Linked DNA regions of Phytoactinopolyspora mesophila. The protein of the gene in region 1 interacts with the protein of each later gene in a pairwise test. Links are inferred from orthologs where the notes say so. Each region holds a gene or a part of one and is shown in the gene's direction. Other genes may lie near its edges. The genes, in order: F7O44_RS01680 and hemL.

Evidence for each region.
Region 2: the proteins of F7O44_RS01680 (region 1) and hemL interact in binary tests that used the Escherichia coli proteins (3 or more experiments, as listed by UniProt). The link is inferred for Phytoactinopolyspora mesophila from one-to-one orthologs.

Annotation. Positions count from the first base shown.
Region 1 is NZ_WLZY01000001.1:363,400-378,280, forward strand. What follows is about bases 8,065-10,867. They hold F7O44_RS01680 (FadR/GntR family transcriptional regulator), read left to right. Parts: upstream 8,065-9,024; coding sequence 9,025-9,711; downstream 9,712-10,867. Other genes in these bases: F7O44_RS01675 (aminotransferase class V-fold PLP-dependent enzyme), read right to left, coding at 8,065-8,857; F7O44_RS01685 (bifunctional helix-turn-helix transcriptional regulator/GNAT family N-acetyltransferase), read right to left, coding at 9,728-10,672; F7O44_RS01690 (thioredoxin family protein), read right to left, coding at 10,752-10,867. Outside these bases: F7O44_RS31495 (LuxR C-terminal-related transcriptional regulator), read left to right, coding at 1-1,325; F7O44_RS01645 (FAD-binding oxidoreductase), read left to right, coding at 1,481-2,842; F7O44_RS01650 (class I SAM-dependent methyltransferase), read left to right, coding at 3,024-4,010; F7O44_RS01655 (PspC domain-containing protein), read right to left, coding at 4,082-4,291; F7O44_RS01660 (ABC transporter permease subunit), read right to left, coding at 4,406-5,296; F7O44_RS01665 (ABC transporter permease subunit), read right to left, coding at 5,302-6,243; F7O44_RS01670 (extracellular solute-binding protein), read right to left, coding at 6,258-7,586; more of F7O44_RS01675, read right to left, coding at 7,613-8,064; more of F7O44_RS01690, read right to left, coding at 10,868-11,321; F7O44_RS01695 (MFS transporter), read right to left, coding at 11,573-12,844; F7O44_RS01700 (MarR family winged helix-turn-helix transcriptional regulator), read left to right, coding at 12,885-13,385; F7O44_RS01705 (class I SAM-dependent methyltransferase), read right to left, coding at 13,399-14,130; F7O44_RS01710 (hypothetical protein), read right to left, coding at 14,216-14,560; F7O44_RS01715 (HNH endonuclease signature motif containing protein), read left to right, coding at 14,726-14,881. UniProt on the Escherichia coli protein: Transcriptional activator of the glcDEFGB operon which is associated with glycolate utilization, and encodes malate synthase G and the genes needed for glycolate oxidase activity. Also negatively regulates the transcription of its own gene.
Region 2 is NZ_WLZY01000003.1:376,853-391,784, reverse strand. Bases 8,073-10,926 are described here. They hold hemL (glutamate-1-semialdehyde 2,1-aminomutase), read left to right. Parts: upstream 8,073-8,768; coding sequence 8,769-10,085; downstream 10,086-10,926. Other genes in these bases: F7O44_RS11555 (TlpA family protein disulfide reductase), read left to right, coding at 10,812-10,926; F7O44_RS11560 (histidine phosphatase family protein), read left to right, coding at 10,156-10,794; F7O44_RS11570 (catalase), read left to right, coding at 8,073-8,382. Also shown: F7O44_RS31770 (uroporphyrinogen-III synthase), read left to right, coding at 1-37; hemB (porphobilinogen synthase), read left to right, coding at 110-1,090; F7O44_RS11595 (sodium-dependent transporter), read left to right, coding at 1,247-2,809; F7O44_RS11590 (methionine/alanine import family NSS transporter small subunit), read left to right, coding at 2,809-2,925; F7O44_RS11585 (hypothetical protein), read right to left, coding at 3,043-5,424; F7O44_RS11580 (hypothetical protein), read left to right, coding at 5,625-6,395; F7O44_RS11575 (Fur family transcriptional regulator), read left to right, coding at 6,479-6,937; more of F7O44_RS11570, read left to right, coding at 6,934-8,072; more of F7O44_RS11555, read left to right, coding at 10,927-11,402; F7O44_RS11550 (cytochrome c biogenesis CcdA family protein), read left to right, coding at 11,406-12,152; cytochrome c biogenesis protein ResB, read left to right, coding at 12,149-13,840; c-type cytochrome biogenesis protein CcsB, read left to right, coding at 13,840-14,895. UniProt on the Escherichia coli protein: Aminomutase that catalyzes the transfer of the amine group on carbon 2 of glutamate 1-semialdehyde to the adjacent carbon 1 to form 5-aminolevulinate.

The DNA of each region.
Region 1 (14,881 bases):
TCTTGGAAGATCAGTCCGAAGCGCCAGAGCACGGCTACCTGATGTACCTGACCCAGGTCGAGGCGGGTATGGGCGGCCCGGCCTACGACGAGGTGGCGGCCGCGGCCGCCCGGGTCGGTGTGTTGGGTCGTGAGCATGGCGATCCGAACCTCGTCGCGTTGGGCATCCTCGGGGAAGGCCGGGCCCTGCTCAAACAAGGCCGGATGGCGGAAGGGTTCGCGCTGCTCGACGAGGCCATGGTGGCTGTGCTCACCGAAGACCTGAGTTCGGAGTGGGCGGGCAACATCTACTGTCACCTCATGGCGGCGTGCCACGAGCTGGGGGACGTGCGGCGGGCCGTGGCATGGACTCGAGCGACCAAGGAGTGGCTGCAGACGTTACCCGCCGCGGTGTTGTTCACTGGTATCTGCCGGGTGCACCGGTCGCAGGTGCTGCAGGCGACTGGAGGCTGGGAAGAGGCCGAAGCGGAAGCGGCGCGGGTCTGCGAGGATCTCGAGCACATCCATGTGGCCAGCGCAGCCGAGGCGCACTACCAGGTGGCGGAGCTTTGCCGGCTTCGGGGCTTCTTCGACGATGCCGAGGACGCCTACGAGCAGGCACGGGCACGTGGGCGCGACCCGCAGCCCGGCTTGGCGTTGCTGCACCTGGCCCGCGGGAGGCCGAAGCTGGCTGCCTCGGCCCTGGAAGCTTCGCTGGCCGGGACCGACGACCCGTTGAGACGATTGCCCCTTCGCGCCGCCCAGGTGGAGATCGCGTTGCAGGCCGGGGATTTCGAGCTCGCGGGGCAGGCATGCGACGAGGTCGCCGCCATCGCTGATCGGTTCGGCTGTGACGGGTTCGTCGCGACCTCGCAGACCAGCCGCGCCGCCTGCTTGCTCGCATCGGGGCAGGCGGAGCCGGCGCTGGCGCTGCTTCGCACCGCGTGTCGCACGTGGCGCGAGCTCGGGTTGCCCTACGACGCCGCTCGGGCAGGGGTCCTGCTGGCCCGCGCGTGTGCGGCGGCGGGGGACCGGGACGGTGCGGCGCGAGAGCTCGAGGCGGCCAGGAAACTGTTCGACCGGTTGGGTGCCGTCGGCGACGTCAAGATTGTCGACGGTCTGCGCGGACATACCCGCAGTGACGTCGGGCTGACAGCTCGAGAGATCGAGGTGCTGGCCGAGGTCGCGGCCGGCCGCACCAACCGCCAGATCGCCGACCGGTTCGTGATCAGCGAGCGGACGGTAGAGCGTCACCTGTCGAACATCTTCGTGAAGCTGGACTGCGGTTCGCGGACGGCGGCTGCCGCCTACGCCCATGAGCAGGGCTTGGTGCCTCGCGCCGAGTAACAGCGCCGCGCCGAGGCCCCGGACGGTGATAGCGCGACCGCGACGTGTGTGGGTGGTTCCACGTATATGGACGGTCGCGGTTGGGTGCTAAACCCGATGAGCCGCAAAGGTATCCCCTCGTAGCGTCGACGCATCGACAGCGAGGGGAGAAGCACATGACCATCGACCTGCACGAACGCCTCCGGGGCGACATCATCGAGAAGGACGACGAACGCTACGACGACGCTCGTAAGCTCTACAACGGGATGATCGACAAGCGCCCGCGCACCATAGTGCGGTGCACGAGCGTCGCCGACGTCATCAACGCGGTTTGTTACGCCCGCGACCTCCACATCCCGATTGCGATCCGAGGCGGCGGCCATAACGGCGCGGGGTTCGCCACCTGCGACGACGGGGTGGTCATCGACCTGTCACCGATGAAGGGTGTCCACGTCGATCCCCACGAACGCACCGTCCGGGCCGAGCCCGGCTGCACTCAGGGCGACGTCGATTACGTCACCCACGCCTTCGGGCTGGCTGTTCCCGCTGGCATCGTGTCCTCGACCGGCGTCGCGGGGCTGACGCTGGGTGGCGGGCACGGCTACCTCTCGCGACAGCATGGATTGACCATCGACAACCTGCTCGAGGCCGACGTCGTTCTCGCTGACGGACGGTTCGTGACCGCCAGCGAGAGTCAGCACCCCGACCTGTTCTGGGCGTTGCGTGGCGGAGGCGGGAATTTCGGTGTGGTGACCAGCTTCCGGTACCGGTTGCATCCCGTCACGTCCGTGTACGGCGGGCCGATCTTCTTTGACATCTCCGACGCTCGTGAGGTCATGCGCTGGTACCGGGAGTTCCTGCCCCAGGCGCCCAAGCGTTTCTCGCCGTTTCTCGGCCTGAAGAAGGTGCCGTCTGTGGAGGCGTTCCCCAAGGAGTTGTGGGGGCGTCAGATCTGTGCGCTCGTCTGCTGCTTCGACGGTTCCGCGGACGAGGCCGAGCAAGTGATGCGGCCACTTCGAGCAGAGTTGCCAGCTCCGCTGCTCGACGGGTGTACGACCATGCCGTACCCGCACCTGCAGCGCATGTTCGACCCCCTGCTGCCGCCGGGCTTGCAGTGGTACTGGAAAGGCGACGTCGTGCGTGAGCTTCCTGACGAGGCCATTGACGTTCACCTCGAACACGCGGCGCAGGCGCCGAGTGAGCTCTCCCTGATGCACCTCTACCCGATCGACGGCGCGGTGCACGACGTCAGCGTCGCGGATACCGCATGGCAGTTCCGGGATGCGACCTGGTCGATGGTGATCGCGGGGATCGATCCGGATCCGGCGCGGGCCGGGGCGCTGACGTCATGGGCGCGGAACTACTGGGAAGCCGTCCATCCATACACGGCGGGAGGCGCGTACGTGAATTTCATGATGGACGAGGGCCCGGACCGCATCCGCGCCACATACGGGGAGAACTATGCCCGCCTGGTCGAGGTCAAACGGGTCTATGACCCGGCGAACACGTTCCACCTCAACCAGAACATCCAGGTGTGACACATCGAGACGGCGGAGCCTGCGGGACCGCAGGCCCCACGTGTAGTAGGAGGTCTTGGAAATGAGCGCACCGACGACGACCAACACCCAGACGACGACCGGGGCGCCGCCCGCGCGCGCAGCCGATCCCGAGCGCCTGCAAGCTTTCATCGAGCGCTTCGCTGCCGATCAAGCGGCGACGATGCACGCCGCGACCCTCGTCGTAGGCGACCGGCTGGGACTCTTCGCGCGACTGGCGGCTATCGGTCCTTGCTCGGCCCAGGAGCTGGCCGCCGCGACGGAGTGTCATCCCCGGCTCGTACGTGAATGGCTCTCGGCTCAGGTCGCCAGCGCCTACTGCGAACACGACGCGCAGACTGACACCTTCTGGCTGACACCCGAACAGACGGCGTGCCTCGCTGATGCGACGAGCCCGACCTATCTACCCGGCGGAACGATAGCCGCGAACTCCAACCACCAGGACGTCGACCGGGTGGCGCAGGCTTTCCGTGGGGACGGCGGGATCGGCTGGGGCGAGCACCACCCGCACCTGTTCCTTGGAACCCAGCGGTTCTTCGGGCCGGTCTACCGCGGCAATCTCGTCCAGCACTGGATCCCCGCGCTCGAAGGAGTGCACGAGAAGCTCGTGGCGGGCGGCCGGGTCGCGGATCTCGGCTGTGGGCACGGGGTCGCGCTGATCCTGCTGGCCGAGGCCTACCCGGAGTCGGCCTTCGCCGGCTTCGACTCACACGCCGGCTCGATCGAGGCCGCTCGGGAAGCTGCCGCTGAAGCTGGTGTGAGTGACCGAGTGACCTTCGAGGTGGCCGGTGTTGAGGACTTCGGCGGTGCGGATTACGACCTCATCTGCGTGTTCAACGCCCTGCACGAGTGGGGCGACCCGGTCGGCGCTGCCCGCCGGATCCGCGATGCGCTGGCGCCCGACGGGACGTGGATGTTCACCGAACCGCGGACGGACGAGGAGCTCACAGAGAGTGTGCGGGCACGGACGTTCTTCTCCGTGTCGACATTCGTGTGTACTCCGAGTGCGCTGGCTCAGGGGGCCGGCGACGCGCTCGGAGCCCAGGCCGGTGAGTCGCGCCTGCGGCAGGTCACCGAGCAAGCCGGGTTCACCCGGTTCCGCCGCGCCACGGAGACCCCGTCGTTCATGGTGCTCGAAGCCCGTCCGTAGCGGCGGAGCCGAATGAATGGGCCCGGATCGTTGGTGCACCGGCTGACAGGGGCGGTCGATGTGGTACGTGATTACACGTTCCACGCTGCGTGCTCGTCTTGCTCTTCTGGTATCAGCAGCCAGCCGGCCGCGTATGCCACTACCGCGGTGCCCAATGTGAAGACAGCGAGCACCACGGCACCCAGGCGCACGAGAGTGGCGTCGATCTTGAAGTAGTCGGCGATGGCGGCGCATACTCCGGCGAGCATCCGGCCGCTGCGGGGACGGGTGAGTTTTCTCATGCCTCCAGCATGACTCGGATGGCCGCCTCCGCGCCTCGGGAAGTCACCTGATTGATCCCTGACTCCCGGTCGGGATTCCTGGGGGTCGCCGTGTTGCCGAGCTGGTCCGGTGTCCTATTCCTTGACCGCCCCCGAGGTCAGTCCCTGCACGATCCACTTGCTCGCCAGTGCGAACAGCACCATGGTCGGCAGGATGGTGAGCACCGCGGCCGCGGACATCGACCCCCAGTTGATGTTGAACGTCGAGATGAACCCGTTCAGCGCTGCGGGGATGGTCCGGTTCTGCTCGGAATGCATGAGCACAACCGAGAGGAACAGCTCGTTCCATGAATTGACGAAGTTGAAGATGAACGCCGCGATGATGCCCGGGGTCATCACCGGCACAAGCACACGGAAAAGCGCCCCCAGGCGAGAGCAACCGTCGATCATCGCTGCCTCTTCCAGCGCGTCCGGCACGTTCTCGAAGAAGCCGCGCAGCATTACCGTCGAGAACGGGATGGAGATGGCGATGTAGACCAGGATCAGGCCGAACTTGTGGTCGACCATCCCGAGGTCGGACATCATCGAATACAACGGACCCAAGGCGATGAACGCGGGGATCATCTGGGTGAGCAGAAAGGCGATCATCACCGCGCCTTTACTGCGGAACTCGAACCGCGCGAGCACATAAGCGCTGAACAGCGCGATAAGCGTCGCCGTCGCTCCGGCCACCAGCGCCACCAGCGCGGAGTTGCTGAGGAACACCCCGAAGTTGCTGTGGGAGAACAGGCCGCGGTAGTTGTCGATGGACGGCTCGCTCGGCCAGTACTCGAGCGGGAACCGGTTGATCGATCCCGGCGCCTTGAACGATGTGACGGTGATCCAATACAGCGGGAAGAGGGTGAACACGAGCCACAGGCCGAGGCCGGCCACCCGGACTACGCCACCGACGGTGACCCTGCGCCTGGGCTGACCGCCGCGGTCCGGCTCGATCGCCGGCGTCGCCGCGGGCCGTTCGGAGAGCATGGCGGTCATCGGCTCGACCTCCGCATCGCGACGAGGTAGAACGTGCAGAAGACACATAGGAATGCGACGACGAACAGCCCTATGGCGCTCGCGAGCCCGTAGTTTCCTTGCTGCGTGTAGTTGATCATCCAGGTCGTGACGATGTGGGTCTGGTTGGCCGGTCCGCCGCCGGTCATGGCGTAGATGATGTCGGGGAAGTTGAAGATCCAGATCACCCGCAGCAGTACGACGAGGTACAAGGTCATGGAGATATACGGGATGATGATCGAGAACAGTTGCCGCACCTTTCCGGCGCCGTCGATGCTCGCGGCTTCCAGCATCTCGTCCGGAACGGACTGCAGCGCGGCGAGGATCATGATGGCGAAGAAGGTGACGCCGTACCAGATGTTCGCGACGATCACCGAGAACATCGCCAGTCCCGCGCTGGCGAGCCACGCTACCGGAGTGTCGATGATCCCGACCTTCATGAGCAGGTCATTGATCACGCCGAACTCGGCGTTGAACATCCACCGGAACAACATGCCGATCAGGAAGCCGGACACCGCCCAAGGGAAGAACACGAGTGCCTGGTAGACGCCGCGGAAGCGGAACCGTTTACGTAGCGCCAGAGCGATCGCGAAGCCGATCACGAACTGCGGCACCAGTGACCCGATCACCCACAGCGCGGAGTTGGCCACCACCGTCGGGAAGACGGGGTCGCTCAAGATCGTCCTGAAGTTCTGCAGACCGACGAACGGCGTGCTGGTCAGATCCCACAGGTTCCAGTCGAGGAACGCCATCCGCGCACCCTGCAGCATCGGGTAGTACGTGAACCAGCACACAAAAACGATCGCCGGTGCGAGGAAGGCGAGGATGGTCAGCGCGTGCCGGCGACCGAATGCCGCCCGGCGCGCGCCGGAGGCGCCCCGTCCCGCGTGTGCGGCGGGGCGCCTCCGGCCGGAGGTCACTGCGCTCACGCGGGTTACCCCTCGGACGCGTATTTCTCGGTCCAGAACGTGTCCCACGACTCGAGCAGCTCGGCAGTGGTCATATTGCCGAGCAACACGTTCTGGATCTCCTGATCGGACTTCTGGATCCACTCGGTCCACCAGCTCACCCCGCGCGGCTGGGCGACGTTGACGTAGGTGTCCGGGTTCTCCGTCATCGTGACGTAGCTGGTCCACGGCCCTTCGGCGTAGAACTCGTCGTCAGCGGCGGCGGCGATGATCGGTACGAGGCTGTTGGCCTGGGCGAACTCAGTGGCGGGTCCTTCCGATGCGAGGAATTGCACCAGTGCGGCCGCCTCGTCCTTGTGCTCGCTGGCCTCGGTGACCCCCCACCCGGCGACGGCGAGCGGTTGTGCGGCCTTGCCGGACGGCCCGGTGAGCAGGGGAGCGGTGTCCCACTGCTCGGCGGTGAGCGTGGTGGATTCCTGCACCGTCGCGATCACCTCCGGGTCTTGCAGCAGGAACGCCGTTGAGCCGTTGGTGAAGCCTTCGACCATCTCGGGGTATCCCCAGGACACCGCCGACGGCGGCGACGCATCCTCGAACAACGCGAAGTAGTGGTCGAGTGCCTCTTGCGCCTCGTCCGCGGCGAAGATCGTCCTGCCGTCGTTCAACAGGAAGGCGTTCTCGGTGTCGAGATCGTCGATCACGTAGGCCTCGATGGCGACGACGACGTTGCTGTTCGCGTTCTGGCCGCCCCGGAACGCGTAGCCATAGGTGTTGTTCGCCGGGTCCTGGATCGCCGACGCCTGCTCGAGCAAGTCCTCCCAGCTCTGCGGCGGGCCGTCGAATCCCGCTTCTTCGACCAGGTCGGTGCGGTAGAACAGCGACAGGCCATAGAAGCCGTAGGGGACGAAGTAGCTGGCCCCGTCGCCTTCGGCCACGGCGCGGGCATTCTCCGTGAGCGCGTCCAGACCGTCCCACTCGGCGAGCTCGTCGCTGAGGTCGTACAGCCAGCCGTTGTTCGAGAACGGGCCGACCGTGATGTCGCGCACCTCTAGCACGTCGACGCCGGAGCCGGACTGCAGCATCTGCTGAATCGTCCGGTCGGCCTGCTCGGTCGGCGGCGACACGAGCTCGACGTTGATGCCGGGGTTCTCGGCCTCGAACTCGTCGAGCAGGCCCCGGATGAGCTCGGTGCGTGCGGGGTTGGTGAGGCTCTCGACCATCTGCAGGGTCACCTCACCGTCCTGTGATCCGTTCGAGCTGGTTCCATCCGAATCGGATCCGCCGGAGCAGGCGGTGACCGCCAGGAGAACGGCGATACCCATCCCGGCGGTGGTGGTCAGTCTGGTGCTTTTCACGGTGCGCCTGCCTTTCTGGACAGTTGTCACGTCGTGGAAGGGGTCGGAGGGTTCGTGGGTCGTTGCGAGGCGAACTCGACGATGAGCGGCACACACCGCTCGACGAACGCGTCGAAGTCCGATGACTCGGTGTAGAGGTGGACGGACAAACGTAGGTACCCGACGTCGTCGAAGCTGGTGAACGCCGTCTCGACGCCGGTTCGGTCGAGTATTTGCATCCGCAGGTCGTCCGCCTCTTCTCTGGTTCGGGCGAGACCGTCGGGCAGCCGGATCAGCCGCATCGACGGCGTCGGCATCGGTAGCTCGACGGACGCTGACGACGTGACATGCGGCTGCAAGGCGGTGCTGATCACGGCGGCTCCGTGATCGGCGAGTTCAGCCATCACCTGGCGAGTGCGTGCCCAGCCGTACTCACGCTCGATGAAATCGACCGCACGAGGCGCCGCCAGGTAGCTCGTCGCGTCGATGGTGCCTTGAACATCGAAGCGGGCCGGGAATGGATCCTCGGCGGCCCACGAGTCGATGAGAGGCCACAGCTCTTGCCGGTCGACGGCGCTGGTGGCGAGCAGCGCGGCGCCTCGCGGTGCGCATGGCCACTTGTGCAGGTTGCCGAACCACCAGTCGCCACCGGCTTCAGACACCGGATGCTCGATCAGGCCTGGCGCATGCGCACCGTCGACCAGCACACGTGCGCCGCGGGAGTGGGCAACCTCGGTGATGCGCTTCGTCGGGAGCCCACGGGCCGTGGGGGAGGTGATCTGGTCGACGACGACTAGCCGGGTGCGATCACCGATCGCCTCCTCGAATCTCTCGACGATCTCGTCCTCGCCGTCGAGGAGCGGGAGGTGGATCGCTCGCAACCGAGCACCGAACCGCCTGGCGAGTCGCCGCGCCCCCATGGTGACCGCGCCGTATCCGTGGTCAGTCACGAGGATCTCGTCGTCCGGCTGCAGCCGGAGGCTGTTGAAGACAACCGTCGCGGCGGCCGACGCGTTGGGCACGAAGGCGAGGTCACCGGCTGCTGCCCCCACAAAGGGAGCGATCTGCTCGCGAGCTTGGGCAACGTACTCGCCGATCCGGGGAAACCAGCTCACCGGACTGCGGTCGGCCTTTTTCCGCAACTGCTCGTGGTACTCCACCACCTGGGTGGGCACCGCGCCGAAGGAGCCGTGGTTGAGGTGGACGAGGTCAGGGTCGAGCGGCCATGCCTCACGCGCACGCCCCGAGCTCGCCAGTCGCACGACCGACGGGATGAGGCCGGGGTGTTCCATGGATCTCCTTGGGACCGGGCGGGGACGCATTCTCGGGTAGTCGTTCGACAACAATGCCACGATGACGCGATAACGCCCCACATTCCATGAGAGAATGAGCAAGTTGTCAAACAACTTTGATGGCGTGGAAACATACCACGTACTGTTGTGCCGCGAAAGGGGGCCTCATGAGTGCGGTCGAGACGGCCCTGCACGGCCTGCGATCGATCATCGCCGACGGAACGCTCGGCCCTGGGGACAAGCTGCCCAGCGAGGGTGAGCTGTGCGAGAAGCTGGGTGTGTCGCGGGGATCGCTGCGAGAGGCGATCCGGATGCTGTCCGCCCTGGGGGTTCTCGATACGCGGCACGGGTCGGGAAGCTACGTGGGTGAGCTCAAGGCGGCGGACGTGATCCAGAGTCTGTCGCTGACCGTCGGCCTGTTGCCACTCGAAGCTGTTCTGGAGCTGTATGAGCTGCGTCGCGCTCTCGAGGCGCACGCGGCGTCGATGGCTGCCGCACGGGTGGACAACGACACCATCGTCGAGCTGTCGGCCGTGCTGGATGAGCTTGAGGCAACGACCGACGACGACGAGCAGTCGCGACTGGATCACGCGTTCCACATGCGCATCGTTGAGTTGGGTGGAAACCAGGCTTTCGCCGCCTTGCTCTCCGTGCTCCGTTCGCGTTCACGCGCCTACCGGATTTTCCGCACGGCGGACGCCAGTGAGATCAAGCGGCTTTCCGACTCCGGGCATCGGGCCATCCTGCGTGCACTCGAGACTCGTGACCCGGCCGCGGCCGCGGCGGCGGCAGCCACACATGTGGCGCAGACGGAGGTTTGGCTGCGCAAACACCGCCCACCCGCGGAGGGGTGACCATGGCGGGGTGCGCTCAGAGGCGTAGTTCCCAGTACTGGCCCACCAGGTCGTGGCCGAAACTCCGGTGTGGTTCTTCCTCGACCAGCCGGAAACCGGTCTTGATGTAGAGATGCCGCGCCGCTGTGAGCACATCGTTGGTCCAAAGAACCAGAGACTTATACCTGGCCGAGCGGGCGAACCGGACACACTCGTCCACGAGCCGGCCGCCGACGCCGTCGCCCCGCGCCCACGGCTCGACCAGCAGCAGCCGGAGTTGTGCGGTGTGGTCGTTCTTGCGAACACAAAACACGCAACCAGCCGGTTTGCCGTCGACCTCGGCGATCCAAGCTTGTTCGCGCGCCGGGTCGTGGTCCCGGCCGTAGTCGGCGACAATCTGAGCGACAAGCGCCTCGAACGCCTGACCCCAGCCGTACTCGTCGGCGTAGAGGCGGCCGTGTCGTTGGACGACCCAGCCGAGGTCGCCGGGGCGTAACCCACGGATCACGATGGTTCGCGGCGCAGGCCGTGCGCTGAGGAGTCGCTCCGCGGTCTCGAATGCGTTCACCAGGTGCCGCTGATCGTCGTTGCTGAGCTGTTCGAGCAAGCGGGCCGCCTGCTGTTCGGAGCGGGCGTTGAGGGTGGCGAACGCGTCACGGCCGGTGGCGGTCAGAGACGCCACCTGCTTGCGGGCGTCGAGCTCGGAAACGCTGCGTTCCACCAACCCTTTCTTCTCCAGCCTGCCCAGAACGCGACTGAGGTGGCCGGGATCGATGTGCATCGCGGCGCGCACCGCGGTGATCTCGGCGAGGCCGTCATGTTGGGCCAGCTCGAAGATGACACGTGCCTCGGTGACGCTGAACCTGGACTGAAGTAGACCTTGGTCGAGCAGGCCCATGTGTGCGGTGAAGAAGCGATTGAATCGGCGCACCGCACTCACTCGTGTGCCGACGGTTCTTTGTTCGATGGCAGCACCGGTCATGATGACATCGTCAAACTTTTCTTTGTCGCCGTCAAGGATTATCTGTCAACGTCCTGCGCTCGCGTGCCGAGGCGGCCGGTCAGGCGCTTGGTTCGTTGCCCGGGCGCCACTTGATCGAGCAGCCCATGGCCGGCCGGTGGGGGAGCGGCACTGGCTTGCCGGCGAGCACGAGGTCGAATGCCGCACGTAGCGATGCGCCGGTGACGGGTTTGTGGTTGCCAGGGGTGCTCTCGTCGAACGCGCCGTGATACGCGAGACGACGGTCCGCGTCGTACAGGAAGAGATCGGGGGTGCAAACCGCGCCGTAAGCTAGCCCAACACGCTGGTCGGCGTCGATCAAGTACGGGAACTGCCAGCCGGCCCGGTTGGCTTGCGCTTGCAGGTGCTCAGCGTCATCGTCGGGATAAGCATCGGCGTCGTTGGTGCAGATCGCCACCGTGGCGAGTCCATGTTTGGCGTACTCGCCGGTGAGTGCGCCGAAGCTGGATTCGATGTGCTGGACGTACGGGCAGTGGTTGCAGACAAAGGCCACCAGCAGCGCCGACGCGCCGGAGAACGACGCGAGAGTGAACTCTTCGCCGTCGACCGAAGGCAAGGCGAAGTCTGGCGCTGGCGTTCCGACAGTGGTGTCGCGGGATTCGACGGCCACGGGAGCCTCCTTGGGCGGATTTGAGTCAATTGATTGCCTTAGAGGCCGCGCAGAATGGGAGTCGCCTGGCTCGCGGGCCGGAGCATGCCAGCTGTCCGAGAATGGAAGGCGTTGATCGTCAGTCGTCGCACAAACCCAGTGCGACTCCTTCCTCCGCCTTGCCATCCAGGCGCTCGCCCCCGCTCGCTGTCAGGCGCCCCATTCTGCGCGGCCTCTGAACCATTCTCCGCTCGTCCGCTCGCACATGTTGATCAGGGGTGCGAAGTGACAGCTGCCGCTCGACCGGGACGGGGCCAGCGGGTCGCCACGGCCGCGAGGGCGGCGGCGCAGACGACGAAGAGCGTGCCGAGCGCGAGCCAGCCGGCCGTCGAGTTGGCCAGAACCCAGCCGAGGAGGAGTAGCGGGCCGACGGCTCGTCCCAGGGGAATGCCACTGAGGTACATGCCTTGCCATTGGCCAGGATGTTGGGGGTTGGCGAGGGCGAAGCCCACCTCCCACGAGCCGGAGGCGATGAGCGTTTCGCCAACGACGAGCACGACGACACCAGCCACCAGGACGAGTACGGCCAGCTGTGGTGATGACAGGACGGACGAGCTGGCTAATACGGCGCAGGCCGCAGCCAATAGGATGCCACCGACCAGCACGGACCGGGCTGCGGTGCGCAGGCTCACCACGCGGCGCGCCACGCGTCGCTGAAGTAGGACGACGCCAATGGTGTTGGTGACGAACAGTAGGCCGATGGTCCACGAGGGTGCGGCGGTGCTTTCGCTGATCCAGACCGGGAGCAGCACGCTCAACAAGGGCATGTAGAGGTACAGCACGGCATTGAGCAAGGTGGCGGTGAGGTACCGCGTGTCTCGCAGGACGCTGCTGGCGCGGGGTCGTTGGGCGCTGGGCGCTCTGCGTGGCGAGCTGTGACGGGGGAGTCGGGGGAGTCGGGAGAGTATGTAGGCGGTCAGCACGAAGAGCCCGGCGTCGGCCAATAGCAAACTCACGAAGGCTGCTTCGGTGCCAAAGATCAAGGCGGTGGTGCCGAGCGCGGCACCGATGCCGAGCCCAGCATTGAGTAGCACCTGGAGGCGGGCGCGGGCGTTGACGCGGTCTCGAGCGTCGACCATCCCGACCAGGAGCGCTTGGCGAACGGCGGCGAGACCACTTTGCGCTGCCGCGTAGACGCACACCGCCGCCAGGAAACCGGCCCAGCCGGGCGCGAACGCCAGCAGCACCAGGCCGACGGCCACCAGGCATGCGAGGGTGACGGCGCTGCGCCGCAGGCCGACGCGGTCGGCCACGGTTCCGATCGGTGCCGACATGGCGAACCCCAGGCCCCAGGCGAGGCTGAGCCCGAGGCCGACCTGTGCCGGGGACAGGCCGACGACGAGCGTGAAGTAGAGCACCGACGCCACGTAGAAGGCGCCATCGCCCAGCGAGTTCACCAGTTGCGCGCGAGCCAGCACACGTAGTGCGGCATCGCTGAACTGAGATGAGGCGGCGGGCACGTCAGCCGCTGTAGTCGCTTCCATGGAAGTAATTATTGCTTCCATGGAAGCGTATAGTCAAGTCATGACCACTGATGCCGTCGCCAAGATCGTTGAACAATGGGAGCGCGAGATGCCGGAACTCGACCTGCGGCCCATGCTGGTAGTCGGCCGGATCCACCGGCTGGCGGAGATGATGGATGTCGCCCTCCGGCCGCCTTTCCGGGACGCCGGTCTCGGCAACGGCGAGTTCGACATCCTGGCGGCATTGCGCCGGGCAGGTCAGCCGTACTCGCGTACCCCCCGTGACCTCGGATCCGCCTTGATGGTCACCAGCGGAGCGATCACCAAGCAGATCGACCGGCTCGAAGCGAAGGGGCTCGTCATCCGTGAAGCGGACCCTCGGGATGCCCGCTCGAGGATGATCACGCTCACCGACAAGGGCGCTGACCTCGTGGAGCGCCTGCTTCCAGAGCACCTGGCGAACGAACGTGCTTTGCTCACGACGCTCTCCGCCGAGCAGCAGGAGCAGTTGGCGTCGCTGCTGCTCTCGCTCGCCGCGCGCCTGGAAGGGCGGGAAGGCTGACCCCGCGGGCGGTTCAGGCGGCGCGTTCGGTGACGAAGACGAACTCGCGGCCTGGGCGATCCGGGGCGTCCCGCACGTCGCGAACGCGGAAGCCACTAGCCGTCAGGGCCGATTCGACCTCGTCGCGGTCGCGGAACCGGAGAGTGGAATCAGAGGTGAGTACAGTGCCGTCGGCGTGGAATCGGTAGGTGCAGCGGAAGGACACGAGGGGGAGGCTGACATCGGTGATCTCGAAGTGCTCCTCCACATCTCCTATCCCGGGAACGTCGACGGTGACGGGAGCGGATCGGTCGGTCGCCCACTTCTCCCATGCGCGGTATTCGGGGCGCCGGGTCTCGAACACGAAGAATCCGTGTGGGCGCAAGGCGGCGCTGATGCCGCGCAGCGTCGCCGACCAGTCGTCGTCAGTGAGAAAGACTTGGGCGACATTGCCGGTCATCACGGCGAGGTCGGCGCCCAGGGCTGGTGCCGACGTTGCGTCGCCATGCAGCCAGGTGACCCGTTCGGCGCCCTTCTTCGACCTGGCGACATCGAGTGACGCGGCTGCCGGATCCACCCCGACGACGGTCCGGCCGGTGCCGGCCAGCAGTATCGCCAGCGATCCCGTGCCGCAGCCGACATCGAGTACCTGGCGGGCGTTCAGCTCTTCGGCGATGCCCAGGTAGGTCTCGAGATCGTCGCGCGGCCCGTCGAAGGCGTCGTAGATGGCCGCAAGGCGTGGGTGGGCGAATATTTCGTCCGGCATCCGGCGACACTATCGACTTGGCGCTCGTGGTGCGACGGGTTTTCGTCTCCGCGTGGTCGTCGCCACGGCACGCTGGCCGGCCTGCTCAACGGTCGGTGCAGCGGCGGCGCGGACTCCGGGCGCGCGGGACGACCTGATGCCGCGACGCGGGGATGCGCCAATTCGATCCGGAAGTTGCGGCAAAGCTGGTAAAACAATTGAAGCGGAACTGACGTTCGATTATCTTGTAGGTATGAGTGATTCGCATGGCAACCTCGCCGTCCCGGATGGGCCCGAGCCCGCGGGTGGTGTTGATGCGTGCGATGTCGACGCGGAATGGGTGCGGTTGGTAGCTGCCGAGCTGGCCCGGTCGGAGCCGATCGCTGGGTCGCTGGCTGACGTGGCCGATGGTGAGGACGTTTTCGGAGACCTTGGCTTCGATGTGCTTCACCCGGATGCCGGGCCGGATGGACTGGAGACCGATGATCCAGGCGCCGACGAATCAGGTCCCAATTGTCCAGGTCCCAATTGTTCAGGTCCCAATTGTTCAGGTCCCAACGTTTCAGATCCCAACGTTTCAGATCCCAATGGCCCAGGTCTCGATGATCCAGACACCTTGAATGAACTCGGTCGCCCGGGCGGGCCGGTTCCGGGAGTGGACCGGTCCGGAGTCGCGGGAATGGCGCCCGGCACTCGCCTGGCGGCAATTCTCGATGCTGTCTCGCCCGGGGAACTCGGTGTGCGTGAGTTGGCTGATGTGGTGGCAGCGTGG
Region 2 (14,932 bases), on another replicon or contig:
CCGGCGCGCGATGTCACGGAGGAAGAGCGCGCAGTAACCTGTCGGTTGCGTCCTGCACCCTGAGGGCCCCGGGCCACACCGTGCAGGACGCAACATGAGGGAGAGCACCATGCCGTATCCGAACGAGCGCCCGAGGCGACTGCGCCGGACGCCTGCCATGCGCCGGCTGGTGGGCGAGACGTCCATCGAGCCGCGGCATCTGGTGTTGCCCATGTTCATTCGCGAAGGCGCTGCCGAGCCACGGCCGGTGCCCTCGATGCCCGGCGTGGTCCAGCACACCGCCGAGACCGTCCGCAAGGCCGCCGTCGAGGCTGTCGAGGCCGGCGTCGGCGGCCTGATGCTGTTCGCCATACCGGAGCACAAGGACGCACAGGGAAGTGGCGCACACGACCCCCATGGGGCGCTGAACGCGACCATCCACGAGGTGGTGAGTGAGGTCGGAGACGCCACCGTCGTGATGGCTGACCTCTGCCTCGACGAGTTCACCGACCACGGTCATTGCGGGCTGCTGACGCCGGACGGCGTGGTCGATAATGACGCCACGCTGCGCGCCTACGAGCAGATGGCCCTGGCGCAGGCCGAAGCCGGCGTTGACGTCGTCGGCCCCAGCGGCATGATGGACGGCCAGGTGGGGGCGGTGCGTGCAGCGCTCGACAGCGCGGGCTACACCGATGTCGCGATCATTGCCTACGCCGCGAAATACGCGTCGGCGTTCTACGGCCCGTTCCGGGATGCGGTCGAATCGTCGCTGATCGGTGATCGCCGCACCTACCAGCAAGACCCGGCGAACATCATCGAGGCCATGCGAGAGGTCCGCCTCGACGTCGACGAAGGCGCCGACATGGTGATCGTCAAGCCGGCGATGTCTTATCTGGACGTGGTGGCCAAGGCCCGGGAGATCGCCGATGTGCCGGTCGCCGCCTATCAGGTGTCCGGTGAGTTCGCGATGATCGAAGCAGCGGCGGCCAACGGCTGGATCGAACGGGACCGCGCCGTCCTCGAATCGCTGACGTCCATCCGGCGGGCCGGCGCGGACATCATCTTGACGTACTGGGCTGTCGAAGCCGCCCAGTGGCTTCACCAGCGCTGACTTCCGTCACTCGCTGATACATCACAAGCACTTCCTGTGCCTCATCATGCCTGCAGGCCTGTCGACGCAAGAGAAAACCCACCAAACATGATCATCTAGGGGCGGGGCGGCGGGATCCGGCGATCGCGGTGGTGTGGTGAGCGACAACGGGTTACCGTGCCCTCGGAAGGCATCAGTCGGCTGACGGAGGCTGCGTTGTCCCGGGAACGTGAGCAATGGGGAACCCGAGCCGGGTTCATCTTGGCAGCTGTCGGCTCGGCCATCGGGCTGGGCAACATCTGGCGGTTTCCGTACGTCGCCTACGAGAGCGGCGGGGGCGCGTTCCTGCTGCCATACCTGATCGCCCTGTTGACGGCCGGCATCCCGCTACTGATCATGGAGTACACGATCGGCCGCAGAGCCCGTCGCTCGCCGCCGCTGGCCTATCGGTCACTGTCCCGGCGAGCTGAGACGATCGGGTGGTGGCAGGTAGCCATCTGTCTGGTGATCGCCACCTATTACGCGGTGATCATCGCCTGGGCCATGCGCTACACCGGGTTCTCGGTCGGCCAGGACTGGGGTACGGATCCAGAATCCTTCCTCATCAGCGATTTCCTGCAACGTGCGGACCAGCCGGGCATGATCTCGTCGTACGTCGCCGGAGTGGCGTGGCCTCTCGTGGCGGTGTGGGTGATCACGCTGGGAGTGTTGGCGCTCGGGGTGCGACGCGGCATCGAGCGGGCGAACAAGATCTTCATACCGCTGCTCGTGGTGGTCTTCGCCATCCTGGTGGTCCAGTCGCTGACGCTGGACGGCGCGGCCGATGGGCTGGACGCCTTCTTCTCCCCGGACTGGAGCGCCATTACGGACGGGAGCGTGTGGGTCGCCGTCTACGGCCAGATCTTCTTCTCGCTCTCCGTCGGGTTCGGCATCATGATCACCTATGCGTCGTACCTACGCCGGCGCGCTGACCTGACCGGTTCGGCCATGGTGGCCGGATTCGCGAACAGCTCGTTCGAGATTCTTGCGGGCATCGGTGTGTTCGCCGCCATCGGGTTCATGGCGGCGAACGCCGGTGTGGGCGTCGGTGAGGTACTCGACGAAGGCGGGATCGGCCTGGCGTTCATCGCTTTCCCGACGATCATCTCCAGCATGCCGGCCGGTAGCGGGCTGTTCGGAATCCTCTTCTTCGGCGCCTTGGTCATCGCCGGGCTCTCGTCACTGATCAGCATCGTCCAGGTGGTCGTCTCGGCTGTACAGGACCGTACCGGGTGGTCGCGGGTCCCGACGGTGCTGGTGGTCGGCGGTGCTATCGCACTGGCGTCGCTCGTGCTGTTCCCCACCCCGGAAGGACTGTTCATCCTCGACGCGGCCGACCACTTCGTCAACCACTACGGCATCGCTATGGCTGCGCTGGTCTCCGTTGTCGTCGTAGCGTGGGTGCTGCGCCGGCTTCCCACATTGCAGGCGCACGCGAACGAGACCTCGGCGCTGCGTCTGGGCTGGTGGTGGCTGTTGACTCTGGGTGTTGTGACGCCGGTTGTGCTCGGGTGGATGATGGTGGACAGCCTGCGCACGGAGTTCGAGGCACCATATGAGGACTATCCCGTCGGTTTCCTGCTCGTAGCCGGGTGGGGGGTGGCTGTGGGTGTTCTGGTGGTCGGTATCGCGCTGGCGTATCTGCCGTCGCGGCGTGCCGATCGGTTCGTCAGTGTCACCGACGAGGAAGGGAGCGACTGATGTCCGGCGGAGCCGTTGCCATGCTCGTGGTATCGATCGTGGTCGTGTGGGGCGGGCTGGCCGCCGGCATCGTCTATCTCAGGCGGCACCCGGACGAGCCCGGCGACGAGAACTGAGCCGCCGGGCCGGGCGCACGGGTTCAGCGGACATAACGCCCCTCCTGGCCTTGGCCAGCGGTGAGGACGACCGTATCGTCGAGTTGCTCTGGCGAACATCCGCACATTCGGCGCGGATCAATGCCGGGAACGTACGTGCGAGGCGTAAGCGGTGTCGTGCCAATAGTCGGCATGCCCGGCGATCGGATCGTCCAGTGTCGGGGGGTCGAGAAGTCGGTGGTCGATGTCGCCGATTCGGTCCGCAGGGGCGTGAGCGTCGTCGGGAGGTCCGTCGTCGGGACGAAACACCCAAGAACCGATCGGGTCGGTGTCCCGGTAGAAGTTCTTCCAGCCGTAGTTGACGGTGCCGGCCACCGAGTGGAGGGCCGATCGATCGAGGTATGCGGGGAAGTGGCGGCAGTACAGACGGCGCAGCGGTGAACCGTGGGTGATCAGGTCGACACGTCCGGCGACCTCCTCCGGCAACTGCATTACTGTGGCGGCGGCCAGTACCGAGCCTTGAGAATGCCCAGACAGCAAGACGCTGGAACCCGGTGCGGCTGCCAGTTCCTTTACGCGGTCCACTAGGTCGGGAACGGCGCGTTCTCCGTATGAGGGAGGGGCGAGCGGATGGGCTGCTCGCGGCCAGAAGCTACCGACGTCCCACAGGATCCCCACCACGCGACGCAGGGCCGGACTGTGAACCGAGCGCCAGACCAGCGCCACCAGTCCGAGCGCGAAGGCGCCCACCAGCCACGTCCCGAATGCGGTGAGGCTGGACAACGGTGGTTCCTCGACGAGTCGCCAGTTGTCCACCCCAGCCGCGTAGACGCCGAGTCCGGCCACCAGCACGGCCCCGGCTACCAGAACCACCCTGCCCACGAATCGCCCCGAACCTTCGGTGAGTGAGGCTGCGGCCACCACGCGGGCAATTCGCCGGATCTCGGGGTCCGAAGCCTCCCGGCGAACCGTTGACGAAGGCGGTGTGTTCGCGCCGTTGTCCGAACGGCGTGTCAGGGCGCTGTTGTGTTCGGCGGCGATCTGCTCGGCCAGGGGACCGACCCGGCGGAACATGCCTACACCGATCCAGGCGGCGATCAGCAACACGGCGGCGACGATGACGGCGGCCGCCGCACCGGCCCAGGCGAACGACGGCGGTATGACGATCGGCCAGTCGCTGGTCCACGCGGCCTGGCGAGTGGCGAACGGCAGCGACTCGTCGGCGATGATCCGGTTGGTGGCCCCGCGAAGGGCATCCGCGGAGGACTGGCTGAGGACGGGAAAGCCGAGCAGGTCGCTCACCCGGTAGGCAAGCCCAGCGGATAAGCCACCGGCAATGAGGTAGGCGATCGTGGCGACGGCCGGCGTGCCGAGTCCGCGCATGGTGGGCCGGAATCCGCCGGTGTCGTGCCGCCACGGCTGCTGAACTAGAACGGCGGCCGTGAGCAGCAGCAGGAGAACGAATCCGGCGCCGAACAGGATCAGGATAGCGGGGCGCAATCCGGGAAGGCGACCGGCCGCCTCCCAGCGGCCGTGGTCCCACACCGAGAAGATCGTGGCAGACACCAAGAGCACGAATGCGAGCCGGCGAGTGGCGGCGACGGCAGTGGAGCGATATGCCGAACGCCCGGCTATCCCTTCCGTGGCGACCAAGCCGGCTGCGACCCCCACGACAGCGAGCGAGGTGACGCACACAACGGCACCGGCGATCGCCATCGCCCCGGAGGCCGCGAGGGTCGTGGCCGGCCAGGCGATCGTGGCCGCCAGGAGGGCGGCGGACCCGGCAACGTGGGCCGAGCGCAGCGCGGGCATACCCGGATTGCCGCGCCAGAAACTGCGCCGGGACAGTGGCCGGTCGCCTTCTCTGGCCACGGACACGTCGGGCTCCGGCGACGTGCGGCGTAGCGGTTTGCGGCCCAGCACGGCGATTCCACCGACGACCGCCAACGGCACCAGTGCGGAGATGACGATGCGCGTTCCGGGCTCGGACATCCAGCCGTCGACGAGCATCGTGGTCAAAGGCGACGACGACCCGCAGCGCCAGTTCCCGGCGCATTGCCAGGCGGCTACGTCCATTGCGGCCTGGACCGCCGTGAGGACCAGCGTGAAAGTGAGCGCCAGGCCGAAAAGCCGGAGGAGCATGGCGGCGGCGTGTCCGGCGGCGGCACGGGCGCGGCGCGCTTCCGCCCGCACTGGTGGCAACATCCAGTGCGCCAGGTTCGCCAGCATGAACGGCAACAGCATCAACCATGCCGCCCGAGCAGCCGAGCCGGAGGTGAGGTTGCCCCAGTGGTAGGCCTCGAGGCGGTGTCCGCTGGTGATGTCGGCCGAGCGTCCTCCGGGATACCAGCGCCGGTGGAAGCCGGCTTTGTCGTCGCCTGCTACCTGTTTCAGCAGGGGGTGGTCGAGTATCGCCTCGGGCGGCGTTCCGCTGACGCCGTGAATCCGGAGCTCCGTGCGGCCAGCCATGCCCGTGTCGAGGCTTTCGTCGGTGTAGTCGGTGTTGCGTTCCGTGGTCATGCCCCACCCCCTTTTACACCTAGATCAGCGTAAGAGGATGCGGGGATCTTCGCGAGCACTTCACACACCTAATTGTTCCTGCAACAATCACAGGGCGCGGCGCGGCGCGGAGCCAAGGACCGAGGCCGCCGATCGGCACAACACGTCTTGGCGAAGGGAAGACGATGGCTCGTGCGCGGCGTAGTGGAACCCTTGAATCGTTGGGTATCGTGCCGCCCTGGGTTCTCGCATTGTTCTTTGCGGCTGCCGTCGTGCTGTCCGGCCTGGCCGCCGCGTCGTTGCCCGGAGACCTGTCGACAGTGTCGCGCTATGCCTATGCCTCGCCGTGTGCCGAAGGCCAGCCGTCGTCCGACTGTCTCGCCGAACTGCCTGGCCAGACGACGGCCCGGATAGATCGGCGGAGCACCTCAGCGCCCCAACACGGCGGGAGCACTTCCACGGCGGTGATCCACGTCTCCGTTCCAGACGCTCCGCCGGACACCGTGCTCTTCCAAGGCAACGTGGTGGTACAGATCTCGCCGGGGCAGGCCGATCGTCTCGGCATCAGCGGAGCGGGTCACGACGTTACGGTGATGCTGTTCGGCGGCCGCGCCGTGGAGATCACCGGTCCGAACGGCACGTCCAGCGCGGTCGAGGAGACTCCGGTTGAGCGGGCAGCGGGCATGTTCGCCATGACGATGGCCTTTGCCGCGTTCGGGCTGGTGCTCGGCGTCTATCTGATCCGGCGGATGGCGCAGTACGGCTGGAATCGCACCAGCCCGACCGGGCTGCTGGTCGCCATGCCTCGATGGGTGATTCCGGTGTCGGCCACCTTGCCGGTGGGAGCTGTATTGGGCGCACTCATCGGGTGGCTGAGTGCTCGGTTCGTTTCCGTTTCGCTGATGCTCCCGGTGATGCTCGGCATCTTTGTGCTCGTCGCGGGCGGTGGAGTGATCGGTTGGCTGCGCCGTCGCACACCAACGAACTCATAGCGCCGACGCGCCGGCCGGGTCAGCGAGATCCTGGATTAGCTCGTTAACTTGACTAATTCCAGAAAAGGCATCAAGATCGAGACATGGCCACCGACGCACCAACGCCCCCTGGGGAAAACTCCCCGGAGGAACGTCTGCGCGCTACCGGTCTTCGGGTCACGGCGCCGCGCCTCGGCGTGCTGTCCGCGCTCGAAGAACACCCGCACGCCGACGCCGACACCGTCGCCCGGCAGGTCCGGGCGTCACTGGGGTCAGTTTCGACGCAAGCGGTGTACGACGTCCTGCATGCTCTGACCGAAGCGGGCCTGCTCCGTCGCATCGAGCCGGCCGGCTCAGCTGCCCGCTACGAGACGCGGGTCGGAGACAACCATCACCATCTGGTCTGCCGTTCCTGCGGCGTCGTCGTCGACGTCGAATGTTCCGGCGACGCGGTCCCATGTCTGACGCCAGAACCCGCCCATGGCTTCGTCGTCGACGAGGCAGAGGTCACGTTCTGGGGTCTGTGCCCCACCTGCACCAGCGAAACCAAGGAGTACGTGTGAGCAACAACCCACCGACCACCACCAACTTCGGTGCCCCCGTAGGCAGCGATGCCCATTCGCTCACCGTCGGGCAGAACGGCCCCATCGTCCTGCACGACCACTACCTCGTCGAGAAGCTCGCACAGTTCAACCGCGAGCGGGTTCCCGAGCGCGTGGTTCACGCCAAGGGCGGCGGCGCCTTCGGTGTCCTCGAAGTCACCGAGGACGTCAGTCAATTCACCAAGGCGGCGCTTTTCCAGCCCGGAGCGCGCACCGAGGCGCTGGCCCGGTTCTCGTCCGTCGCGGGAGAGCAGGGCAGCCCGGACACGTGGCGTGACCCCCGCGGGTTCGCGCTGAAGTTCTACACCAGCGAGGGCAACTACGACCTGGTGGGCAACAACACGCCGGTCTTCTTCATCCGCGACACCATCAAGTTCCCGGACTTCATCCGGTCGCAGAAGCGGCTGCCGGCCACGAACCTGCGCGACCACGACATGCAGTGGGACTTCTGGACCCTCTCCCCGGAGAGCGCGCACCAGGTGACCTGGCTCATGGGTGACCGTGGCCTACCGCGCAGCTGGCGGAACATGGACGGATTCGGCTCGCACACGTACCAGTGGATCAACGCCGCGGGTGAGCGGTTCTGGGTGAAATACCACTTCCGCACCGACCAGGGCCATGAGTTCCTCACTCAGGCCGACGCCGATCAGATCGCGGGCGAGGATGCCGACTACCACATCCGCGACCTGTATACCGCGATCGAGCGCGGTGACGCCCCGAGCTGGACGGTGTACGTCCAGGTGATGCCGTACGCGGACGCCGCGGACTACCGCTTCAACCCCTTCGACCTCACCAAGGTGTGGCCGAAGGGCGACTACCCGCTGATCAAGGTCGGCAATCTGCGCCTCGACCGCAATCCGGAGAACTACTTCGCCCAGATCGAGCAGGCCGCCTTCGAGCCGAGCAACTTCGTTCCCGGTATCGCGGCCAGTCCGGACAAGATGCTTCTGGGCCGCATCTTCTCTTACGCCGACGCACATCGCTACCGGATCGGCACCAACTACGCCCAGCTCCCCGTCAACGCGCCGAAGGCCGAGGTCAACTCGTACTCGAAGGACGGCGCTATGCGGTACTCGTGGGCCTCGCCCGACCGCCCGGTCTACGCTCCGAACAGCCACGGCGGCCCGGAGGCCGACCCGTCGCTGGTCGGTGACGCGGGCTGGGAGTCGGATGGCGAACTCGTGCGAGCAGCAGCCAGCCTGCACCGCGATGACGACGACTTCATCCAGGCGGGCACATTGGTACGCGAGGTGCTCGACGACGCCGCCCGGGACCGGCTGGTAGGCAACATCGCCGGACACGTCAGCAAGGTCACCTCGGACGAACTGCGCCAGCGCGTGTTCGCCTACTGGCGCAGCGTCGACGAGAAGCTGGGCAGGCGCGTGGAGGAGACGCTCGCCAGCTGATCGTAGGTGTGAAGGCTGACGATGGCTCTGGCCTCCCTGGCCTCCGGCGGCGGCATTCGTGCTTGGCACTCATGCCTTCGCCTCCGGACGGTCGGCCAAAGCCATCGTCAGCCTTCGTTCTCGTTCCCGCTGGAGCGTCGTTCACGGCGGGAGGGTGTGGACGGTCGGTCGATGATCCGATCAGCGTCCCACCTTGCGTATGTTCCGCTGGAGCGTCGTTCACGGCAGGAGGGGTGCGCAGCGCTACGACAACGAGCTTCCTTGTGGTGGCTCTGGCGACAGTAGGCTTCCTTGTTGTTGCTCTGCTCGCTCGGTGCGTCTGGGATCAGCTGCGTAAGCGATGGGGGGAGTGCGGGCTACGGGGAGGCAGTTGCGAGAATGGCTCAGTGAGCAATGATGACGCTCCCCGCAGCGCGGAACTGTTCCAACGTGCACAGTCGGTCACACCGGGCGGCGTGAACTCGCCGGTCCGGGCTTTCCGGGCTGTCGGCGGCACACCTAGATTCATCCAGCGGGCCGAGGGTGCGTATCTGTACGACGCCGACGGCCGTGAGTATGTCGACCTGGTGTGCTCGTGGGGACCGATGATCCTCGGGCACGCCCACCCTGCCGTGGTTGAGGCCGTGCAGGCTCAGGTGTCGCGCGGTGTCTCTTATGGCACCCCCACCGAGCCGGAGGTCGAACTCGCCGAAGAGATCATCGCCCGTACCAGCGTCGATCGAATCCGCCTGGTGACCAGCGGAACTGAAGCGACCATGAGTGCGATCCGGCTCGCGCGCGGCTACACGGAGCGCAGCAAGATCGTGAAATTTGCCGGGCATTATCACGGGCACGTGGACTCCCTGCTCGCCTCGGCCGGAAGCGGAGTGGCGACGTTCGGGTTGCCAGGGACGCCCGGAGTGACCGAGCCGACAGCCGCCGACACGATCGTGCTGCCGTACAACGACACCGGGGCGGTCAAAGCCACCTTCGCCGAGCACGGCGACTCTATCGCGTGTGTCATCGCCGAGGCCGCTGCCGGGAACATGGGTGCGGTTCCGCCTGCCGATGGCTTCAACGCCTTCCTCCAGGAGATCGCTCACGCCCATGGCGCTCTGCTGGTGCTCGACGAGGTGATGACCGGATTCCGGGTCTCACGTTCGGGCTGGTACGGCCTCGACGGCGTAGCAGCCGACCTGACGACGTTCGGCAAGGTCATGGGTGGCGGGTTCCCGGCCGCGGCCTTCGGGGGCCGGGCAGACGTCATGGAGAAGCTCGCACCGGCCGGCCCGGTCTACCAGGCGGGCACGCTGGCCGGGAATCCAGTCGCCACCACCGCTGGATTGACGACCCTCCGATTGACCGACGCCGGCGTATACGCCCATCTCGATAACACCGCGCAGACCATCGGCCGGCTGGTGGGCGAGGCACTCGACGCGGCCGGTGTGCCACATATCGCACAGTTCGCCGGGAACTTGTTCACGGTGTTCTTCGTCGATCCCAGCGAGGCTGTCACTGATTTCGCTGGGGCACGGCGCACCGACGTCGACCAGTTCGGCGCGTTCTTCCACGCGATGCTCGAGCGCGGCGTGTACCTGCCGCCCTCGGCCTTCGAAGCGTGGTTTGTCAGCGCGGCGCACGACGACCAAGCGGTGGAGCGCATCGCCGATGCTCTGCCCGCGGCTGCCGCTGCCGCCGCGGGCGTATCGGGACGTCGTCAGTGATGACCGCTGAGGACCATGCGGGCGTCAACCTTGAGCTTTGACCGATCACTGGCAAGGAAGTGAGACCACGGTGACGAAGATTCACCTGCTGCGACATGGTGAGGTTCACAACCCGGCAGGCGTCCTGTACGGCCGCCTGCCGGGATACAGGCTGTCGGAACGTGGCCGTGCCATGGCCGAGAGGGTGGCGGAGACGGTTGCCGATCGCGACATCGTCGTCCTGGTGACCTCACCGTTGGAACGTGCCGTGGAGACAGGCGCGCCCGTGGCCGAGAAACTTGGTCTGGACCCGACCACCGACGACGACCTCATCGAGGCCGGGAACATCTTCGAGGGCTTGACCTTCGGAGTGGGCGACGGCTCGCTGCGCAAACCCAGACACTGGAAGCACCTGCGCAACCCGTTCCGGCCGTCATGGGGCGAGCCGTACACCGAGATCGCCGCGCGGATGCGGCTGGCGATGGAGCGAGCGAGGCAAGCTGCTGACGGGCACGAGGCGCTGCTGGTGTCGCATCAGCTGCCCATCTGGACGGTCCGTTCGGCCATCGAGGGCCGCCGGCTCTGGCACGATCCGCGTAAGCGCGAATGCTCGCTGGCCAGTCTCACGACGTTCACCTACAAAGACGACGCCATCGTCTCGATCGCTTACAGCGAGCCGGCGGCAGACCTGCTGCCTGGTGCCGGTAAGACCTTCGCCGCGGGTGCCTGATGCTGGGCATTAGTGCCATGTTGAGGGCGGTCGTCGCGACGCTGGCGCTGGTGGTGCTGGCTGGATGTTCTGACGGGCAGGTCACCCGTGACGCCGATACCGAGAACATCGGCTACATCGAGGGTGACGGGGTGGTCAGCCTGATCGCGCCGGAGAACCGGGAACCGGCCCCGGAGTTCGGAGGTCCACTGCTCGGTGGCGAGGGCGAGTTCGATCTCGCCGATGCCCTGGGCGACGTCGTGGTTCTCAATGTGTGGGGCTCGTGGTGCCCACCATGCCGGAAAGAGGCGCCCGACCTGCAAGCTGTATACGAAGAGTACGCCGACGACGGCGTGCGGTTCATCGGCGTGAACACGCGGGACGGCCAATCCGAGACCGCGGCCCTGGCCTTCGAGGAAGAGTTCGGGATCACCTATCCGAGCGTCGTCGATCCGCACGGGGAAGCGCTGCTCGCGTTCCGGTCTACACTGCCGCCGGCGGCGATCCCCAGCACATTGATCATCGACCGGGAAGGGCAGCTCGCGGCACGTGTCCTGGGGCCAATCGGCCGGACATCGCTGGGGGACATGGTCGCGGATGTCCTCGGCGAGGACGAGTCCGGCACATGAGTCATGGGTAGCACGTTCGGCGACACGGTCCTAACCGGATCGCTGCTTCTGGCGATCCCGGTCGCGATGCTGGCTGGCCTGGTGTCTTTCCTGTCACCGTGTGTCCTGCCCCTGGTGCCCGGATATCTCGGGTACGTGACCGGGCTCTCGGGCACGGACCTGGACGCCGCCAACCGCGGACGGATGGTGGCGGGCGTCAGTCTGTTCATCTTCGGGTTCGGCCTGGTCTTCGTTTCCTACGGCCTGCTCTTCGGTGGATTGGGCAGCACGCTGCGTGAACATGTCGATGTGATCACCCGGGTGATGGGGGTGGTGACCATCGCCCTTGGACTCATGTTCGCCGGATGGATTCCTGGGCTGACGCGGCAATGGAAGGCGCAGGCCCAACCCGCCGTGGGCCTGGCCGGTGCCCCGGCGCTCGGGGTTGTTTTCGGCTTGGGTTGGACACCATGTATGGGCCCGACGCTGGCCGCGGTGCAGTTCCTCGCATTCGACGAGGCCAATGCGGCGCGGGGTGCGTTGCTGTCGTTCGTGTACACGCTGGGTCTCGGGCTGCCGTTTCTCCTCGCGGCGCTGGCGTACCGTCGCTCGCTGCGTATGTTCGGCTGGCTCCGGCGGCATCAGCTGGCGCTGGTGCGCTTTGGTGGCGCGATGCTGGTGGTCCTCGGGATCTTGCTGGTCACCGGGCTGTGGAACGAAATCATGGTGCAGATGCAAGGGTGGATATCCGGTTTCGAGGTGGTTGTATGACCGAGCGCAGCGATATCGCTGCTCCTGGCGGCCCTGAACCGGACGCCGAACGGCAGCGCGGGAGTTATCCGCACGATCAGCAGCCGTGGGGGGCGAGCCCCGGTGGGTCCGAGCCGGTCCGTGAGCCGCGTAGCCGCCCGCCCGCCCTCAATACCGTCGAGTTCGCTCGATGGGCCTGGCGTCAGTTCACCTCGATGCGGGTCGCGCTGATCCTGCTGTTCTTGCTGGCCATCGCCGCGATACCAGGCTCGATCATCCCGCAGACCGGGGTCGACCCCCTGCAGGTCCGTGATTTCCGCGCACGCCATCCGGAACTGTCCGAGTGGCTCGACCGGCTCAGCATGTTCGACGTCTTCGCCGCGCCGTGGTTCGCGGCGATCTACCTGGCGCTGCTGATCTCGCTGGTCGGTTGCATCTTGCCCCGCTCTTGGCAGCATTGGAAGGCCATGCGGGCGCGTCCGCCCCGGGCGCCGCGCCGGCTCTCCCGAATGCCCGTGCACCGCAGCATCGTCGTCGAGCACGACCCGGAGGAGGTTCTGGAGGCAGCACGCGCGGAGCTACGTGGCCGCCGGTTCCGCGTGTCGCGACGCGACGGCTCCGACTCGGTCGACGGTGAGGCGGGTCACCTTCGTGAGACCGGGAATCTGGTGTTTCACCTGTCGCTTGTGGTGGTTCTGCTCGCTGTGGCGCTGGGTGGCTTGTTCGGATACCGGGGCACGGTTTTGGTGCCGGAGGGTACGGGCTTCGCCAACTCGGTGGTCCAATACGACAACCTCTCCTCCGGGCCCATGTTCGAACCGAGTGATCTCCCGCCGTTCTCTCTTGAAGTTGAGCAGTTCGCGATGGAATTCATCGACTCCGGTCCGCACCTCGGCCTGCCGGACAATTACGAGGCGACAGTCAGTTTCGTGCCCGAACCTGGTGCCGAGCCGGAACCGCGCACCATCCGGGTGAATGAACCGCTGAACGTGGACGGCACACTCGTGCACATCCTCAACCCCGGATACGCGCCGGCCATCACTGTCCGCTCGGCCGACGGCGACATCCTGGCCGAGGGGCCGGTGCCGTTCCTTCCGCAAGACGACAACTTCACCTCAACCGGCGTGGTCAAGGTGCCGGTGGCCGCCGACACCGGGCCAGACATCGGCATCGAAGGAATCTTCTTGCCCACGGCCTACATCGATGAGCTGGGTATGCGCTCGATCTTTCCCGAGCCGCGGCTCCCGGAGCTCTACCTGACCGCCTACTACGGCGACCTCGGCCTCAACGACGGCACTCCACAATCGATCTACCGGTTGAACCAGGACGGACTCGAGCAGTTCGAAGTGGATGACGAGCCGTTCCGGGCGGGGCTTGGTGTGGGCGAGACGGTCGAGCTTCCTGATGAGGCTGGCTTCATCACCTTCGACGGATACGTCACGTGGGTCAACTTGCAGGTCAGCCGGAACTCCGGGAAAGAGATCGCACTCATCGGCGCATTGCTGGCGGTGGCCGGGCTGTCCGTGTCGCTGTACATCCGGCGCCGCCGGGTCTGGGTGCGTGCGGTGCCCGGATCAGAGGGGCGTACCGTAGTCGAAGTCGCGGGATTGCACCGCTCTGATGGCGGAAACCTTGAAGACGAGGTCAATGCGATCACCGATGGAGTGCAACGCAGACTCGACCCGGAACGGTCGAGCGGGGAGACGTGATGGATCTCGATTCGATTGCTGAGTGGAGCAGGTACGTCGTTACCTGCGCGTTGATCGCCTACCTCGCCTCCTGGCTGGTGTTTGCCTCGGAGGCCGGTCTGCGGGGCAGAATCAGGCGGGAGAACGCGCAGCGCGCCGCGGACCGGAATACTGAGTTGGCGGCCGTGGCCACTACCGACAGCGGCCGTGGCGCCGCTGGCGACGGGCCCGGCGTGGGTAGCCAGGGCCCAGACAGCCCCGGACAGGCCAATGCCGCCGACGGTGGGGCCAGCGGCTCCAATGACCTGACCGGGTACCTCAGCGACCAGGCCGACCTGAAGGGAAGGCTGGGCCAGGCCTTCTTGGTGCTGGCCACGGGTGTACTCGCCGTCGGGGTCACCATGCGTGCGGTCGGAACTGGCCGGGCGCCGTGGGGCAACATGTATGAGTTCTCCATCACGGCTGCTCTGCTCGCTTCCATCGTCTTCCTGGTCATGTCGCGTACCGCTCCCGGCCGAGCTGTCGCCGGCTGGGTTGTCTTGTTCGTGTTCATCACCCTCGGGCTTGCTGTCACCGTGCTGTATGTGCCGCCTGGCCCACTCGTCCCGGCATTGCGCTCGTACTGGCTGGTCATCCACGTCGGGCTGACGGTGATCGCGTTTGCGCTGTTCACAGTGGCAGCGGCGATCGGCGCCTTGCAGATCGCGGCTCAGCGCGCTGAGCGACGCGGCCGGCCGGGAAGGATCACCGCCTCGCTGCCGGAGTCGTCGGTTCTGGACCGCCTGGGTTACCGGTTGATCGCGATCGGGTTCCCACTGTGGACGATCGGCCCGCTCATCCTCGGCGCGATCTGGGCCGAGGTCTCGTGGGGCCGGTATTGGGGATGGGACCCGAAAGAAGTGTGGGCGCTGATCACATGGCTTGTGTACGCGGCCTACCTGCACGCGCGTGCCACCGCCGGCTGGAAGGGCTCCAAAGCCTCAGTGGTCGGTCTTGTCGGGTTCGCCACCGCGATGTTCAGCTACTTCGGCGTCAACATCTTCTTCGAAGGGCTGCACTCGTACGGCGGGTTGTGACCCTCGCCGGCCGAGTGTCTGTCCACAACATCGCTTC